Regions from separate parts of the Rossellomorea sp. ABR4_012 genome, predicted to be linked through region 1. Evidence: predicted binding sites of a transcription regulator. Region 1 holds the regulator's gene; the other holds the start of a gene.
What was found. The regulator Rex, encoded in region 1, represses fermentation and respiration genes when NADH is low (regulators of the CRP and FNR family bind a similar motif). The targets are predictions, from matches to a motif close to TTGTGAAATATTTCACAA.

Region 1 (9,568 bases):
AAGAACATTGCTGCAACAGATGCTGCGTTTTGAAGTGCAGAACGAGTAACCTTCGTTGGGTCAACGATACCTTTTTCGATCATGTTCACCCATTCGCCAGTTGCTGCGTTGAAACCAACGCCCACTTCTTCTTTCTTCAGGCGTTCTACGATGATAGAACCTTCGAGTCCTGCGTTGTGAGCGATTTGACGGATTGGCTCTTCAAGTGCGCGAAGCACGATGTTGATACCAGTTGCTACATCCGCATCCGCTTCGATTGAAGCGACTTTGTTGTATACGTTCACAAGGGCAGTACCACCACCGGAAACGATACCTTCTTCTACTGCTGCACGAGTAGAGTTCAATGCGTCTTCGATGCGAAGTTTACGCTCTTTAAGCTCAGTTTCAGTTGCAGCACCAACCTTAACGACTGCTACACCGCCTGCAAGCTTAGCAAGGCGCTCTTGTAATTTTTCTTTATCGAATTCAGAAGTAGACTCTTCGTATTGAGCACGGATTTGGTTCACACGCCCAGCAATCTTTTCTGGATCTCCAGAACCTTCTACAACTGTTGTGTTTTCTTTTGTTACAACAACTTTCGCTGCGCGGCCTAATTGAGTCACGTTTGCAGATTTAAGGTCTAATCCTAAATCTTCAGTGATCACTTCACCGCCAGTAAGGATGGCAAGGTCTTCAAGCATTGCTTTACGACGGTCACCGAATCCAGGAGCTTTAACAGCCACAGCATTGAATGTTCCGCGAAGTTTGTTTACTACTAATGTTGCAAGTGCTTCACCTTCAACATCCTCAGCAACGATCAACAATGGCTTGCCTTGTTGTACCACTTGCTCAAGAACAGGAAGTACTTCCTGGATGTTGCCGATTTTCTTATCAGTGATCAAGATGTATGGATTCTCAAGAACCGCTTCCATCTTGTCAGAATCTGTTACCATGTATGGAGAAGCATATCCGCGGTCGAACTGCATTCCTTCCACTACATCAAGCTCAGTTGTGAAACCTTTGGATTCTTCGATTGTGATGACACCATCGTTTCCAACGCGCTCCATTGCTTCTGCGATCAGTTGGCCGACTTCTTCGTCAGCAGCTGAAATCGCAGCAACCTGAGCGATTGAATCTTTGCCTTCGATTGGCTTGGAAATAGCTTTTAATTCTTCAACTGCAGTTTGAACCGCTTTTTCGATCCCTTTACGTACGCCGACTGGGTTAGCACCAGCTGTTACGTTTTTAAGACCTTCACGGATCATCGCCTGCGCAAGAACCGTTGCAGTTGTTGTACCGTCACCGGCAATTTCGTTTGTTTTGCTTGCTACTTCAGCAACAAGTTTAGCACCCATGTTTTCGAATGCATCTTCAAGTTCGATTTCTTTCGCAATCGTTACACCGTCATTCGTGATAAGCGGTGAACCGTATTTCTTCTCAAGTACCACGTTGCGTCCTTTTGGTCCAAGAGTTACTTTTACTGCATTTGCTAATTGATCTACCCCGCGAAGCATGGAACGGCGTGCTTCTTCGCTAAATTTAATATCCTTAGCCATATTCAAAGTCCTCCTCTTATTGTTTAAAGTAATGTTTTATTATCGATTATTTAATTATTCGCCAACAACAGCCAGAATGTCACTGTCACGAAGGATCAGATATTCTGTGCCTTGGTATTTCACTTCTGTACCAGCATATTTACTGAAGATGATTCGATCGCCGACAGACACCTCAAGAGCAACGCGCTCACCGCTGTCAAGAACGCGACCTGTACCTACAGCAACAACTTTACCTTCCTGCGGCTTTTCCTTTGCGGAATCCGGAAGAACGATACCGCTTGCTGTTTTTTCTTCTGATTCGACTAGCTCGATAACGACGCGATCACCTAGTGGTTTTAACAAGTGAAACAACCTCCTTGAAATTATGTAAATAGTTTTTTATTAGCACTCGTTCACTGTGAGTGCTAACACAATTATTATAATAATTAATTCGTTTTCATTTTGCAAGAGTCCTGCTTAAAATTTTTTTCGTCATTTTCCTCCTTTTTTCACACCTCTCTATCCTATGTCCGGGTTTGTCTTTGTATTCCTGATTCTGCTCTAATTGTGGCCCGTTGATTTCGACTGCATGCGCTCACTTTCCGCGTAGAGTCAAGGTATGGTTTTAAAATAGAAATGACGTATCATCGTTCGAAAATGTGAAATAAATATGACAACACCCCTTCTATTTGAACACTCCCCGATTTCTTAGTAGAATTGAACAAGATGACGGTTAAAGGAGACGAAACGTTGAAAAAACATTTTGGATATATATTGATCGCGTATATTGTGATGCAGCTATCGAGTATTATCGGAGTTCCGCTTCTTTATAAAATCGGGACTGATGTACTTGGTGAGCCTGCAGATCAAGTGAAACAGCTTGTTCCGGGATATTGGCTCATGATCAGCTTTACGCTGACACTAATCGTAGTGTGGGCCATTCTCAGAAAAAGCGAAACAAGCACGAATCTTGAACGAAGTGCCCCCCTCAATGCCGGAAGCTCCATCGGCTGGGCGGTTGCAGGGATATTCATCGCGTTCTTTGCACAGTCGATTGCGATCCAGATTGAATATGCACTGGGAATCGAAATGGGCTCTGAAAATACACAGATGATCATCGGGATCATCGAGAAGGTTCCATTGACGATGCTCGTCGCAGCTGTGATCGGACCTATCCTGGAAGAAATCGTATTCAGGAAGATCATCTTCGGTGTCCTTTATGAAAAGATGAATTTCTTCTTTGCGGCGCTGGTAAGTTCCATCATTTTCGCCCTTGCCCACTTTGAACCGGAGCATGTGATCCTGTATTCGGCAATGGGCTTTACATTCGCTTTTCTATATGTAAAAACGAAGAGAATACTCGTGCCAATTTTTGCTCATGTGGCGATGAATACATCTGTCGTTCTAATACAATCTATCTATAAGGACGAAATTCAAAAGATCATGAAAGAAGCTGAACAAATTCAAGGATTTATTGGAGGATTATTTTTATGAGAAGATCACCGCTTTTCTCCGGAGTGATCTATCTCCTGCTCGGAATACTTTTCACATACTTTGCAATCCAGAATGTAAGAGATGATGGTTGGGGATTTTTCACTTATATGCTCGTTTTTCTGGCCACCCTTGATTTCGGATCGGGGCTCAGAATGATCATGATTCATTTCAAAATCAGGAAACAACTCAATAATAAAAAATAAGGATTGGTCCCACAGGGATCAATCCTTATTTATATCTTCTTCATATTGTTCCATCTCAAGCTTCTGTTCCGCTTCGAGCACCTTTTTATAGCCGATCTTCGAAATCCAGATACTGATTTCGTAGAGGATGAATAAAGGTACGGTCACCATCAAGTGTGAAACGATGTCCGGTGGAGTGATGAAGGCTGCGATGACCAGCAAAATAAAGTAAGCAACCTTACGTACTTTTGCCATCATCATCGGGGTGATGATTCCCAATCTCGTTAAGAACAACATCGCGACAGGCAGCTGGAATAATAGACCGAATGGAATAGTTAGTTGAAACAAGAAATGAAAGTATTCATTTATCCCTATGACTTGTTGAATTTCAAGACTATCAGACAACGTCATCATGAATTCCACGACATATGGAAATAGAATGAAGTAAGCAAAAGATAGTCCGCCTAGAAATAACAACAGTGAGATAGGAATATAGCTAAGGGTCACTTTACGCTCCGTTTCATATAAGCCTGGGCTTATAAATGACCAGACCTGAAATAAAATGAGCGGTGCAGTGAGGATCAGCGAAATGAATACCATCATTTCCATATAGATCTTAAGCGGGTCTGTCAGACGAAATGCATTCATCGTCAGCTCTTTGGCTTCGTCTGCATGCTGCAGATAACGAATCAGCGGTTCGGCGAGAAAGAAGCTTGCTACAAACGCTAACAAGAAGAAAACGACTACAATCATGAGTCGTTTTTGCAATTCTCCTATATGTTCATACATTGTCATGTCTTTTTGACTTTGACTCATGGCATTCATCCTACTCTACTTAGCACTTTTGTTTTTATCGTCGTCGTCATCTGCTAAGCCTTTTGTTGCGTTTTTAAACTCACGTAATGTATTACCGAAAGCTTTCCCTAATTCAGGCAATTTCTTTGGGCCGAAAACTAGTAAAGCGACAATTAAAATGATTATGAGGCTACCTGGACCTACTGGCATAATGAGACACCTCCTCTTGTACTCTTCTATCATAACGTAAAGCAACAGAATTTTCTATTCCGTTATAATTCCATCTTGTGACATTTCCGTGTCATCTTCCGAGTAATGCTTTAAAAAGTAAACCAGTGATTGCAATTCTACTGCCAAATCAATATGATGGACCCGGATATGATCAGGTACCGTCAGCCTCGCAGGCGTAAAGTTGAGGATTCCCTTGATCTTAGAAGAGACCAATCTGTCTGTGATGTTTTGAGCAGAAGAAGCCGGCACCGTCAGGATTGCCACTTCAATATTCTGATCCTCAAGCTTTTCCTCCAGGTCATCCAGGTGAAATACCGGTACATCGCCGACCTGAGTACCCACTTTTGACTCATCCACTTCGAATGCCATTTCAATCTTCGTATTATTGTTTTTTATAAAATTATAATTAAGAAAGGCAGTTCCCAGATTTCCGACACCAATCAGCACTACCTTAGTCAATGCATCCTGATCCAGCGTCTTTCTGAAAAAAGAGAGAAGATAGTTAACATTATAACCATAACCCTTTTTCCCTAGTGCACCGAAATATGAAAAGTCCCTGCGGATCGTGGCCGAATCAACCTTCACTGCTTCACTTAATTCCTTCGATGACACCCTCTGCTTGCCAGATGAGTATAAATTCTTGATAAAACGGTAATAAAGCGGCAGCCGCTTAGCCGTTGCCTGTGGAATTTTCGTTGTATCCTGATTCATATTGCATTCCCCCACATCTATTCAAAGCCCGTTACTTTGGTCACCAACGAACCTGTGAACGCTTCCAAAAATAACAGATAACATTTTTTTCTCGTCTCATACCCATCATACACTATATTCTATCCTATATGTGTGAAGATTAATAGTCATTCATAGACATGTATCATTGCCGTTTTCCTCTCAAATACGGTACACTAGCACTATGAAATAGAGGTGAAACGTCATGATTCTACTACAAGTGAATCAACTTAGCAAAAACTTTGGTGCAGATAATATATTATCGAACATCAAACTCGAAATACAGACAAGAGACAGAGTCGCACTCGTTGGCCGCAACGGCGCGGGAAAATCTACTCTTTTAAAAATAATCGCCGGCCAGTTATCGCATGATGCCGGGGAAATCACAAAGCCTAAAGGCGTATCGATCGGCTACCTGGCCCAAAACACCGGACTGGAATCCGATTTATCCATCTGGGCAGAAATGCTGACCGTTTTTGAAGGACTCCAGGCACAGGAAAAGCAGCTGCGTGTTCTCGAAAAACAGATGGCCGACCCGTCTGTCTACGAAAATGAGGATATCTATCAGCGTGTTTTAAAAGAATACGATCAACTTCAGGTAAGCTTCAAAGAATCCGGAGGCTACCAATACGAAGCAGACATCCGGTCCGTTCTACACGGGCTGAACTTCGCTGATTTTGACTATGAGACGAAAATCTCCACGTTAAGCGGCGGTCAGAAAACCCGCCTGGCACTGGGTAAGCTCCTCTTGACGAAGCCAGATATTCTAATCCTTGATGAGCCGACCAACCACCTTGATATCGAGACCCTATCCTGGCTTGAAACATACCTGCAAAGCTATGAAGGCGCCGTACTGATCGTTTCCCATGACCGTTATTTCTTGGACAGCGTCGTCAATCAAGTGTATGAAATCTCCCGTAAACGGAGCAAGAAATTCATAGGGAACTACAGTAAATACCTTCAGCAAAAAGCAGAAGACTATGAGAAAGATGTAAAACTCTATGAACGCCAGCAGCAGGAAGTTGCAAAGCTTGAAGACTTCATTCAGCGGAACATCGCCCGTGCCTCCACGACAAAAATGGCGCAGAGCCGCCGAAAAAAACTGGAGCGCATGGAACTGATGGACAGGCCGCTCGGCGATGAGAAATCCGCCACCTTCGCATTCCAGATCGATCGACAAAGCGGAAATGATGTGCTGAAAGTAAACGACCTTTCAATCGGTTATGAAAAGGATGAAAAAATCTCCAGCCATATCGATTTTTCCGTAAAAAAAGGTGACAGCATTGCACTCGTCGGTCCGAATGGTATCGGAAAATCAACCTTGCTTAAGACGCTTGTGGATAAGCTTAAGCCTTTATCCGGCGATTTTAAGTTTGGTTCGAATGTATCTATCAGCTACTATGATCAGGAGCAGGCCGAGCTTTCATCAAACAAAACCGTCCTCAATGAACTATGGGATGAATACCCGATGAAAAACGAGAAGGAAATCCGGACCGTCCTCGGCAACTTCCTCTTCTCAGGAGAAGACGTGCTGAAGCCGGTTTCCACTTTAAGTGGAGGCGAGAAAGCGAGGCTCGCCCTTTCAAAACTGATGATGGAAAAAGGGAATGTCCTCATTCTTGATGAGCCGACGAATCACTTGGATCTAGACAGCAAAGAAGTGCTCGAAAATGCACTCATCGATTATCCAGGCACCATTTTGTTTGTGTCCCACGATCGTTATTTTATCAACAGAATCGCAACCAAAGTGCTTGAACTATCTAAAAATGGTTCAACTGAATATCTTGGAGACTATAATTATTATATGGAAAAGCTGCGGCAGCAAGAAGAACTGGCCGCCCTGGAGCAGACAGAAAAAGGACAGCCTGCATCCGGCTCGGCCACTCCGCAGAAACAAAACCATAAGATTGATAAAGAAGCGAAAAAGCTTGAGCGCCAGCGTAAAAGAAGAGTGGAAGAAATTGAAGCTCAAATGGAAGCTCTTGAGGCTGTCATCGAAGAACAGGAAGAACTGCTTTGTGATCCTGACATCTTCCAGGATCATGAAAAGGTCCAAGAGATCAATGACAAACTCAATACTTCCAAAGAAGAACTCGATAAACTGTTGGAAGAATGGACAGAATTAGAGGAACTTCTCCAAGAAGAACAGTAATCCACAGGTTTGGATGACACCCCGTTATCCAAACCTTTCTTATTCCACATCAATATCCACAGTCCAAATGTTGATTAAACGTTATTCACAAGAGTTTTCCACATTATCCACAGATTAACTCACAGTTATGCACATTGCACCACTGAATTACCCATACTTTTTTCACAGGGTGTTCACATCTATTCAATAGTTATTAACAACTTATCCACAGACTGTTGATAAAACATATGTTCTACTACTAAAAAAGCTTCGAAAAGGTTAAAACTTAACCCTTTTCGAAGCTTTTACTCATTAAAAATTCTCAATATCCAATCCGGGATGAGCATTCATGGCCATGTCTCCTCTTTTACCCTGTTCAAACAAAATCGTTCCTGCAGCAGCAATCATCGCTGCATTATCTGTACAAAGGGACAATGGAGGGATGATCAGTTCTGTCTCCAATTCCTTGAACGCTTCTTCCAAAGCAGCACGCAAGCCTTTATTGGCGGCCACTCCCCCGGCTAATAACAATTGTTCCACATGATATTCTTTAACTGCTCTTACCGTTTTAGTTACTAACACATCGATTACACTCGCCTGAAAGCTTGCGGCAAGATCTTGTGGATAAATCGTTTTGCCTTTTTGCTTTGCATTGTGGAGCGTGTTGATAACTGCTGATTTCAAACCGCTGAAGCTGAAATCATATGAACCTTCCTCGAGCCAGGCCCTTGGAAGGTCCAGCGTCGGCTCACCTTCATGAGCCAGCCGATCGATATGAGGACCTCCCGGATAAGGAAGATTCAACGTTCTCGCTACCTTATCATATGCTTCACCTGCAGCATCATCCCGTGTTTCCCCAATGACCTCAAAGGAACCATGCTCCTTCATCAGAACAAGCTCCGTGTGGCCGCCTGAAACAACCAATGACAGCAAAGGAAACTTCATTTCTTTTACCAGACGATTCGCATAGATATGGCCGGCAATATGATGAACGCCTACTAAAGGTTTATTATGAGCAAACGCAAGAGCCTTCGCAGCATTTACACCGATTAGAAGCGCGCCCACTAACCCCGGACCTTCCGTCACCGCAATACAATCGATCTCTTCCATTGTCATGTCTGCCTGTTCCAATGCCTCTTCCAAAACAAATGTCACTTGCTCTACGTGGTGACGAGAAGCAATTTCCGGGACCACACCGCCAAAACGCTTATGACTTTCAATTTGAGAAGAAACAATATTCGTCACAATCTCCGTACCATTTTTAATGATGGCCACTGCTGTTTCATCACAACTGGTTTCTATTCCTAACACATACGTATCTTTTATCATAAATTCACCCACATCACTAAAGCATCTTCTTGATTATCTGAATAATACCGTTTCCTTATTCCGCCGTCCTGAAAACCCATCTTTCTATATAAGCCCTGCGCAGCCTTATTGCTCACCCTGACTTCGAGTGTCATCACACGAGCACCCACCTTTTTTGAAATCTCCATGATTTTCAGCATAAGGGCTTCACCGAGACCCTGCCCCCTGTAATCAGGAAGCACTGCCACATTGGTGATATGCGCTTCATCGACCACAAGCCACACACCGCAATAACCAGCCACTCGCTCTCCGTCTTCCACAACGAGATAAGTAGACAAGTGATTCTGTTCAATTTCGTTGTAAAAGGCCTCCCGGCTCCAGGGAATACTGAACGAACGATGTTCAATCTCCATCACAGCATCCAAATCATCAACCGTCATAAACCGAATTTCCATATTTCAAACGATCCTTCTTCTCATTTAAGAGTTTTTTTGAGACTCTAACCACTTCACTTCCGCCTCGGCCAAGCGAATATAATTAGGTACGACTTCATGAGCCTTATTATATTGTAAGTCCTTCCCTATGAAAGCAAGCTCGGATGGTCTGGGATTGTTACTAACAAAAGGAGCAACCCTTGCCTGATCTCCCAGCACTTCTTTTATCGTTTCCTGATGAATGCTTACATCATTTCCGATAAATAATACTTCACCGTCATACTCTTTAAGCTTATTCGCCCAGTCTGTCAGTAAAATATTCCGGTCCTCTTCCACCTGAATAATACGGTCACCATCAAACTTATACAATCCCGTATACACCTGGCCCCTTCTCGCATCGAATATCGGAGCGATATAACCGTTAAAATTCCTCCCCGATGCAGCAAGTACCGCCAAGCTCGATACGGGGATAAGGGGAATATTCAACGACCATGCGAGCGTCTTAGCCAGCGTCACGCCGATGCGGACACCTGTATAGGAACCAGGACCATTGGCCACCACAATCTTGGTCAACTCTTTCGCATCGACCTCACAGTCTTTCAGAAGCTGCTCAATTGCCGGCATCGCCCGTACAGAATGATTCTTTTTAAGATATGTGATATATTCACCAATCACTTTCCCCTCTTCAATTAACGCAATCCCGAGCGGATAATTGGAGGTATCAATCGATAATATTTTCATGAAACAATC
Region 2 (9,568 bases), on a different contig from region 1:
GAAATGTATGTAATGGATGATTATTTATTAAAGGTAGTTGAGGAATATCTGGAACAGATTCAGTATTCGATAAAGCTATTCCTTGAAGATGAAAAAGGAATATACTGGCTCGAGGCTTCGGAGGACGAGCATACATTCGTCGTCATGCCGAGACTGGTGGAAGAAATACTACGAACGAAAGTGTTCTCCCAAAATATTCCTTTCATCTTTTCATCTGCTACGTTATCATATAATCGTGATTTTTCATACGTTGCACAGTCACTCGGAATTGAAAAATTCGAAAAATTCTCGGTTGAGTCCCCATACGATTACGATGAAATGATGAAAGTGTTTGTACCTGAAAACCTTTCCGGAAATGAAGTGAAATTCCGATATGCATGGGAGCAATTGAAACAAAATAAAGGGAAGTCTCTTTTATTATTCTCATCAAAGGAAGAAATGAACGAGTTCAGGGACTTTTATCTAAGCAATTCCAATCAAGAATGGAAGGTAATCTTTGAAGGGGACAAAGAAATCAGTTATACAGTTGAAGAATTTCAGGATGACCACACGTCAGTATTATGCTCTTACCATTTATGGGAGGGCCTTGATGTACCAGGGGAATCCCTTACACAGGTAGTGATCGCATCGCTTCCCTTCCCTCCTAAAGACCCTGTTTTCGATGCAAAACGAAAGCATGCCGGGAACTCTGAGGAAGAAGTGGATATTCCATACATGCTTCTTCGTATGAGACAGGGAATCGGACGTTTGATCCGGACAAGTGAAGATCACGGCAAGATCCATATATTATTAAATGAACAAGAGTCTTCATATAGTAAACTTGTTAAATCAATTCTTCCTGTCCAAGTGGATACGATGAAGGTCTGAGCTGATGAGAGCCGTCCATAAAGGCGGCTCTTTTTTTATGATTCTTTATAGAAGTATTTGTCAGAAAAATATGATAAAATAGAGGGGATGTTTATTAAGGGGGCTTATAGATGAGAGAAGAATTAGTAGAAATGAAAGACAATTTTCTAGATTATGCCAAAAAAATGACAGGGTATAATGAAGCACTTGGATTGATGTTCTGGGATTTAAGGACAGGTGCTCCCAAAAATGGAGTGGAACAGCGCTCAGAAGTTATCGGAATGCTGTCATCCGAATTATTTGCGATGTCCACTTCCAATGAAATGGCGGCTTACCTTGCGAAGCTTTCGCCAGAGAAAGATCAGCTTGATGAACTGACGCAAAAATTACTTGAAGAATGCCAGAAGGAATACGACCGGAATAAAAAAATCCCGGCTTCTGAATACAGGGAATACGTTGTTTTGCAATCCAAAGCAGAAAATGTTTGGGAAGACGCAAAGTCCAAAGCGGATTTTGAAATGTTTCAGCCTTATTTGGAACAACTCGTATCCTATACGAAGCGATTCATAGATTATTGGGGTTATGAAAAGAATAAATATGATACTCTTCTGGATATGTATGAACCGGGTGTAACGGTAGAAGTTCTGGACAAGGTATTCGGTGAATTGAGAGACAAGATCGTACCGTTAGTACATAAAATTTCAGAATCTGAAAACAAACCGCATACTGATTTTCTTTTCGAACACTTCTCAAAAGAGAAACAAAAGGAATTCAGTTTAAAAATCCTGGAGCAAATGGGATATGATTTCAACTCGGGAAGACTGGATGAAACCGTTCATCCATTTGCAATCGGATTAAATCCGGGGGATGTAAGGGTAACAACCAAGTACGATGAAAGTGATTGGAGAACGGCTGTATTCGGGACGATTCACGAAGGGGGACATGCCCTATATGAACAGAACATCTCGAAAAAATTGATCGGTACTCCTTTATGCTCAGGAACGTCAATGGGAATTCACGAATCACAGTCTTTGTTTTATGAAAATTTTGTAGGAAGAAATTATTCTTTTTGGAAACAAAATTATGAACTGCTTAAACAACATGCTGACGGACAGTTCGACTCAGTGGATATTCACCAATTCTACAAAGCGATCAATGAATCAAAGCCGTCATTGATAAGGATTGAAGCAGATGAACTAACCTATGCGTTACATATCATCATTCGCTACGAAATTGAAAAAGGTTTGTTCAACGATGAAATCGAGGTGAAGGATCTGCCTCAGATCTGGGATCAAAAGTATGAAGAATACCTTGGGATCAAACCTTCTCATAATGGTGAAGGAGTCCTTCAGGATGTTCATTGGGCAGGAGGCAGCTTCGGGTACTTCCCTTCATATGCACTTGGATATATGTATGCGGCCCAATTCAGAAAAGCGATGGAAAAAGATATTCCTGATTTTGATGACCTTCTGGAAAAAGGCGATCTTACCCTTATTAAAGAATGGTTGACAGACCATGTGCATCAATGGGGCAAAATGAAGAAGCCGCTGGAAATCCTTAATGAGGTGACAGGGGAAGGGTTGAATGCTTCCCATCTGGCAGATTATTTAATTGAAAAGTATTCGGAAGTATATTCACTTTAATAATAATGAAAGACCGCTTCTGTATTATAGAAGCGGTCTGTTTTATGAGCTTATCTTTTGATTTTACCAGACTCTGAATCCTTTTGAAGGCGGAGGACCATTCTGGAACATATCCATAAATGGAACTGTATACGCTACAAGGATGAGAGCAGCAAGGACTGTGAGCCAGATTTTCCAATTTTCAAGAACCATCGGTGTTTTTTCTGCACCGTCTGCTACTTCACCAATTGGGAACTCCTCTTCTCCCTTCGGTGCAAAGAATGCCAGGTTAATGAAGATGTATATGACGAGAATGATTCCGATAAAGAGAATCGTACCTCCGATCGCTTGTGCAACCTGATAAGGAATCCAGTCAAGTGCCTGTGGTGCATCCCCATAAGTAGAGAAGGAAGAACGTCTTGGTGCACCTAATAAACCTACTGCATGCATTGCGCCGGACATGATACCCATTCCGACTGACCATACGATGGCCTGAACGATGGCCATTTTATTCATTGCTTTCGTCAAGACCCGACCTGTCAAGTGAGGGACAAGCCAATAAGAAATCCCAAAGAACGTTAACACCACTGAGGTTGCCAGTGTCAAGTGAAAGTGGCCGGTAACCCAGATGGTATTGTGGACGACCTGGTTCATCTGATTGGAAGCATTGATCAATCCGCCAGCACCTGCAGGGATAAATGCAACCATACCTATAAATGGCACCGTAAATCTGGCATCTCCCCAAGGGAGCTTCTTGAACCAGCCGAATAATCCATAGCCGCCTTTTGAGCGTCCATACATTTCAAAGGTAGCAAATAAGGAGAATGCAGTCATTAAGGAAGGTATGACAACCATAAATGTGAGAACGACTTGTAAAAACTTCCAAAAAGCATCAATTCCCGGTTCTACCAGCTGATGGTGAAAGCCGACAGGTATAGAGAATAAAAGAAACAACACAAATGATAATCTTGCAAGTGAATCAGAGAAAATCTTTCCTCCGATGATCTTCGGAATGATGACATACCATGCCATATAGGCCGGCAATAACCAGAAATAAACAAGTGGATGGCCGAAATACCAGAATAAAGTCCTGCTGATAAGGACGTCAACTCTTTCAACCAGGCCCAGAGACCATGGGAGGAGCTGGAATAAAACGGTTCCTGCCACTCCTAAAGTAGCAACGATCCATAGAACCATATTGATAATAGCCATGAATGTCAGGAGTGGACTGGATTCGCCAGGGTTCTGTTTACGCCACTGTACATATTTCATGATCATAGCTGCTCCACCTAACCAGCTGCCGACTACCACGAAGGTCAATCCCAGATAAAAGATCCAATGAGCTTTAAGAGGCGCATAAAAAGTATAAAGTACGGTCGCTTCGTTTAGCAGAATCATCACAGCTGCCATTGCTGTCCCAAGCAGCATTATCCAGAAGCCAAGCCAGCCTAATAGACGGGAAGTACCTGAATAAGTGCCTGAGGTTCTTGATATAGCAGCATGTTGAAAACCTAAAATAAAGAATGTGGTCAATACAAGCCCAAGTAATACCCCATGTACGGTAAGTACTTGATAATACCCGATTCCTGCAGGTAAAGTAAAACTTCCAGAACGGACCAAAACTTGTAATAAACCTGCCAGTCCTCCAAGTGCCAATGCGATAAATCCTACATAGATATGTGCCATCGCAAGCTTTCCGTCTCTCGTGTCAATTTTGATAAAACGTTCAGACATTTTAGTCCACCACCTTAATCATGGATTTCATCGTATGATGACCAACTCCACAGTACTCATTGCATACCACTAAAAATTCTCCGGTCTTATCCAATGTAGTGGTATATTCACTGATGTATCCCGGTTCTAGCATCATATTTATGTTCGTACCTGCTACTTCAAAGCCGTGAATCACGTCTTTGGTCGTAGCGATTATTTTCAACGTAGATCCCTTAGGCACTTCGACTTCGCCAGGATTATATAAAAATGTGGAAGCTACAAAGACAAGTTCGTAATCCCATTCTTTTCCTTCCACTTTTTTCAGTCCGGGCTGATCGAAAGGTGCTATCGCATCCACTTGTTCAGGGTTAATATAAGCCTTGGCACTGGGAGGCTGATGACCTTGATGAAAAGCACTGATACCTAAAATAATTAAAAAGATAATAAGAGAGCCGGTTCCAAGAGTCAACCACCATTTTTCATAACGATGCATGTGCATGTTCAATCACTCCTTCTTCCTTAAAAACGGTTAATGAATAGTAAAAATACTCCAATCCATGAAATGACCAGGAACCCTCCCAGCAGTAATACGGAAGTGAAAGTCCCTTTCAGGGTAGATGAATCTTCCACTTTGGTTTCAGTTTTTTTGTTCAATTCAGGATTTGCCACAATGCTCACTCCTTTCACCATTTGAGGTGACCTTCTTGATTACCCTAATCATAATTCTAAGAGCAGTAGTCCATCTGTGATAAATGTCACACCTTATAGGGGTAATTGTGAAATAAATGTGAAGTTTGTCACACAGTTAGTTGTAAAAGGGGAGAATTCTCCCGTTCCAATGTAAAATATGCTTCATAAACTGTATTAATCAGTTGTCGGGAGGCAGATAATGTGGAGAAATATTACTGTGTAAAGTGCTGTCAAATTTATAACGAGAAAATGAGATGTACCTATTGCGGAGAGATAGCAGAAACTAAGATTCTTATACAAGTCCATTCTCAACCAGATAAAAAGGAATAAGGTTATAAAGGAAAGTGAGGGAATTATGATAAGATATAGAAGAGTTAAAAAAGACTGGAGTGAGTGAAATGTATTTGCCTTCTTTTTCGCTTGAAAATAAAACAGCCGTCATCACCGGGGCAGGCCGCGGGATAGGACGGGCTTTAAGTATCGGACTGGCAGAAGCAGGGGCAGATGTAGTCCTGTTGTCACGTACGAGAGCAGACTTGGAAGAAACGGCGGCCAGCATACATGAGTTGGGACGTCATGCTTATATATTGCCTACAGATGTAACATCCAGGGAGGAAATACAAGAGGCAGTTCAATACATAGAAGAACAAGGTTTGACAATTGATATATTAATTAATAACGCAGGAATGAATATCAGGTCTAATGCATTTAAAGTGACAGATGAAGAATGGAAAACGATCATGGACACCAATTTGAAATCTGCATTCATGATGAGTCAGGAAATCGGAAATCATATGAAAGAGCATGGAAAGGGGAAAATCATCAATATCTCGTCTGTTGCAGGTCATGTCGCTCTACGGACAGGGGTTGTTTATGCAGCGACAAAAGCTGCAATGATCCAGATGACTAAGGTTTTAGCATTTGAATGGGGAGAGTACAATATTAACGTCAACAGCATAGGGCCTTGGTATTTCAAAACACCTCTGACGAAAGAGCTCCTTAAGAAGCAGGAGTATGTAAATGATATATTAGCGGTCACGCCATTAAAAAGAATTGGTGAATTGCAGGAATTGGTAGGTCCGGCAGTGTTCTTATCATCGGATGCGGGTAATTATGTGACAGGCCAGACGTTGTTTGTCGATGGGGGCATGACGATTCAAGGCTTTTGATCTTATAAAATGCAAAAAAGCGGTCGTATACATCGTCCGCTTTTTTTACGGTCAAGCTTCAATCATTAAGAGAATGAGAAAATCCCCAACATTCTCGATAGTCAAAGGAAGCTGTATAGCTTGTTGAAAACCGAACAGCTTTGATTCTCCCACGATGACGGTCGGTGTAGTAATATCTACGTCATGCCCGCTTTGTGCGATTGAGGTCGCGAGGTTCCCAACGATCATATTTCCCAATTCTCCGACAAAAGACTCAAGCATTTCACCTGCTAAAGGCATTCCGAACATAGAAGCCGCCAGAGCTTGGAAACCTTCCTGATCTCCGTCGATGACGAATCTGCCACGAATATCTCCGGTCATCCCGATTAATACACCAATGTCATGCTGGTTATATGGCTCCGTAAGGGAGACTGGATCATAAACGGCTACTTCTAACGGAATCACCCCTTTTAAAGCAGTGATAAAGTTGTTCATTAAATCCGCGATACTGCTGGTTAAGGGCATGTCGAAACCTCCGGAAATTTGTCAAAAATAATTATACCATATTTACCATGATAAAAGTCTTGTATTCTTGACTGGGATGAAAACTTTTAAACAGGGATTCCTTAAGAATCACAAACTGTACACCGTGAATAGTTTCCATACATGTTCTTTCATATTATGGTAAAGCTATCCTTACATGGAAAAAAGATAAGGAGGATGGTTGTAATGCCTAAAATTCTTGCAGTCGAAACAGAAATCCCGCCTTATAAAATCACTCAATCTGAAGCAGCAGAATTTGCACGTAATTTATTTTCGGAAAGTTTTAAGGATATAGATAGACTGCTTCCCATATTTGAAAATGGAGAAATTGAGAGCAGGTATTTTGTTAATGATCTTGAGTGGTTTTCTACTACACATTCTTTTCAGGAAAAAAATGATCTTTTCATTCAACATGCTGTAGAAATGGGGAGCAGGGCGATCGAAAAATGTTTGAAGAATAGTCAAGTTGAGTATGAAGATATAGAAGCCATATTTACTGTTTGCACTACTGGGCTCTCGACACCGAGCATTGAAGCAAGGATCATGAATATCCTGCCATTCCCTTCCCACGTAAAGCGTATTCCAATATGGGGTTTGGGATGTGCAGGTGGAGCTGCAGGATTATCCAGGGCGTATGAATACTGCCTGGCGTTTCCGCAATCGAATGTGTTAGTCCTGTCGATCGAGTTATGTTCATTGACATTTCAGCACGGTGACCGTTCAAAGAGTAACTTAGTAGGGACATCATTGTTTGCTGATGGGGTGGCATGTACCCTTGTATGTGGAAACGATAGCCAAGCGATCAAAAACATAAGCACCCCCCTTCCCTCGATATTTGCTACACAATCCACCACTCTAAAGGACTCTCTTGATGTGATGGGCTGGAATATCAAAAATGAAGGTCTATATGTTGTTTTTTCAAAAGATATTCCATCACTTGTGAAAAATTGGCTGAGGCCCAATGTAGAAGAATTTATCCATGCAGAGGGAATAAGAATGGAAGAGATTAAACATTTTGTAGCACATCCCGGTGGAAAAAAAGTGATTGAGGCATATCAGGATGCCTTGGGATTTGACGACAACATGACCAGCCATTCAATGAGGGTGCTGAGGGAATTCGGCAATATGTCATCGGTGACTATTTTTTATGTGCTGAAGGAATTTCTGAAAGACCAGTGCCAAATAGGTGATATCGGCTTGGGAACTGCGTTAGGTCCGGGTTTCAGCTCGGAATTAGTACTGATGAGGTGGGAATGATGAAATTTTTTGTTCTTTTCTTTACCATACTGATCATTCAGCGCTTAGTTGAATTAGTGATTGCACGGAAAAACGAAATATGGATGAAAAAGAGGGGAGCGAAGGAGTTCGGACAAGGTCATTATCGTGCCATGGTGATGATTCACTTTGCTTTTTTTGTTTCATTATTAATAGAGGGAGGAATTTTTCATTCGGGCGTTCATCCTCTTTGGAAGTACCTGCTTGCTGGATTTTTTCTCACTCAAGCCGGGAGGATATGGGTCATATCCTCCCTTGGAAAGTACTGGAACACAAAAATCATCGTCCTGCCGAATACAGAGGTAGTGGCCACAGGTCCTTATAAACTGTTCAGACACCCTAATTATCTTATCGTTACGCTTGAGTTAGCCATAATTCCAATACTATTCAATGCTTATTGGACGCTGATCATTTTTGCCCTTCTCAACCAGCTGATTCTATTCACCAGAATAACGGTGGAAGAACAGGCATTAAAAAATGAGACGGATTATGAACGTGTCCATTTAGGGACGCCGGGATGGATTGGAACAGTCAAGAAAGAAAAATGAAAATATTTATTGAAAATGATTATCGTTTTTGATACGATGTAATTGAACATGAAAATTATTCTCAATTGCGCGTCCAAATATAGTTAAAGGTGGGGAATGAAATGGTTTGGTTTCTTATTTTGCTGACAGTGGTTACATATGGCTTCATAATGAAATACGTCTTGTCGAATGTCATGAAGGATCGACAGCCGGTTCAGAAAAAAGCGTCTACACAAACTAATGCCCAATCTTTTGTTCCAGCCAATCTTATAACAACAGAATCGTCCAGATAGTCTCCTAATACTGAAGGAGGCTTTTTTTTTTGCCTAAATATCTTCGTCCCAAGTTACGGAAAAATGAATATGATAAAGAGATGGTCTTAAAAGATAAATATCAAACCATAGAGAAATCCCTTTAAATACGATAAAATAAAAGCGTTATCATTTTTTGAAAGAGAAAGGACCTTAGACATGAGCCGCATTGATCAACAAAGTACCTATTTACATACAATCCTTCACCAGCTGGCAGGATACGATGAGATATTTCGAGACAAGGGGGATGAAGAACGTTCCCGAAAAGTTGAAAGACTGGCAGAAAAAATCTACAGGGAAGAGTTTATATTGGCTTTTTGCGGGCATTTCTCTGCTGGAAAATCGACCATGATCAATTACCTGATGGGTGAAGAAATTCTTCCCTCAAGCCCAATACCAACTAGTGCGAACCTGGTGAAAGTGCATCAGTCCCGGGAGGATTATGCTAAAATTCACTATCATACAGGTAAGCCGGTTTATTTCAAGGCACCATTTGAGTATTCGACGATCAAAGAATTCTGCAGGAACGGGGACGATGTTTACTCCGTAGAAATAGGCAGAAGTAACACATCCTTGCCGGAAGGGGTTTCTGTGCTGGATACACCAGGGGTCGATAGTACTGACGACGCCCACAGGCTTTCAACCGAATCAGCTATCCATTTGGCGGATGCGGTTTTTTATGTAATGGATTACAACCACGTTCAATCACAAGTGAACTTTCAATTCACCAAAGAATTGAAGCGTCATGGAGTGAAGCTGTACCTTGTAGTAAATCAAATTGATAAGCACCAGGACGAGGAATTATCCCTTCAGAGTTTCAAGGAAGGTGTCAGTGATTCCTTCGCTTCCTGGGGAGTAGTCCCCGATGGGGTTTTCTATACCAGTCTAAAGGA

Region 2: the regulator Rex is predicted to act here: its motif matches at 4,967-4,984, upstream of ACXAFV_RS22415 (cytochrome c oxidase subunit 2A).

The regions. Positions count from the first base shown of each region.
Region 1 covers NZ_JBSWVK010000001.1:65,609-75,176, forward strand. Annotated here, with positions in the region: gene groL (chaperonin GroEL) at 1-1,535, opposite strand, end outside; gene groES (co-chaperone GroES) at 1,590-1,877, opposite strand; gene ACXAFV_RS00265 (lysostaphin resistance A-like protein) at 2,265-3,008, shown strand; gene ACXAFV_RS00270 (YdiK family protein) at 3,005-3,211, shown strand; gene tatC (twin-arginine translocase subunit TatC) at 3,230-4,006, opposite strand; gene ACXAFV_RS00280 (twin-arginine translocase TatA/TatE family subunit) at 4,022-4,195, opposite strand; gene ACXAFV_RS00285 (redox-sensing transcriptional repressor Rex) at 4,250-4,927, opposite strand; gene ACXAFV_RS00290 (ABC-F family ATP-binding cassette domain-containing protein) at 5,151-7,097, shown strand; gene tsaD (tRNA (adenosine(37)-N6)-threonylcarbamoyltransferase complex transferase subunit TsaD) at 7,389-8,405, opposite strand; gene rimI (ribosomal protein S18-alanine N-acetyltransferase) at 8,402-8,839, opposite strand; gene tsaB (tRNA (adenosine(37)-N6)-threonylcarbamoyltransferase complex dimerization subunit type 1 TsaB) at 8,864-9,559, opposite strand; gene tsaE (tRNA (adenosine(37)-N6)-threonylcarbamoyltransferase complex ATPase subunit type 1 TsaE) at 9,556-9,568, opposite strand, start outside.
Region 2 covers NZ_JBSWVK010000010.1:13,562-23,129, reverse strand. Annotated here, with positions in the region: gene ACXAFV_RS22435 (ATP-dependent DNA helicase) at 1-867, shown strand, start outside; gene ACXAFV_RS22430 (carboxypeptidase M32) at 978-2,489, shown strand; gene ACXAFV_RS22425 (b(o/a)3-type cytochrome-c oxidase subunit 1) at 2,553-4,202, opposite strand; gene ACXAFV_RS22420 (cytochrome c oxidase subunit II) at 4,204-4,680, opposite strand; gene ACXAFV_RS22415 (cytochrome c oxidase subunit 2A) at 4,701-4,850, opposite strand; gene ACXAFV_RS22410 (SDR family NAD(P)-dependent oxidoreductase) at 5,270-6,040, shown strand; gene ACXAFV_RS22405 (chemotaxis protein CheX) at 6,092-6,544, opposite strand; gene ACXAFV_RS22400 (type III polyketide synthase) at 6,749-7,819, shown strand; gene ACXAFV_RS22395 (isoprenylcysteine carboxyl methyltransferase family protein) at 7,819-8,385, shown strand; gene ACXAFV_RS22390 (dynamin family protein) at 8,835-9,568, shown strand, end outside.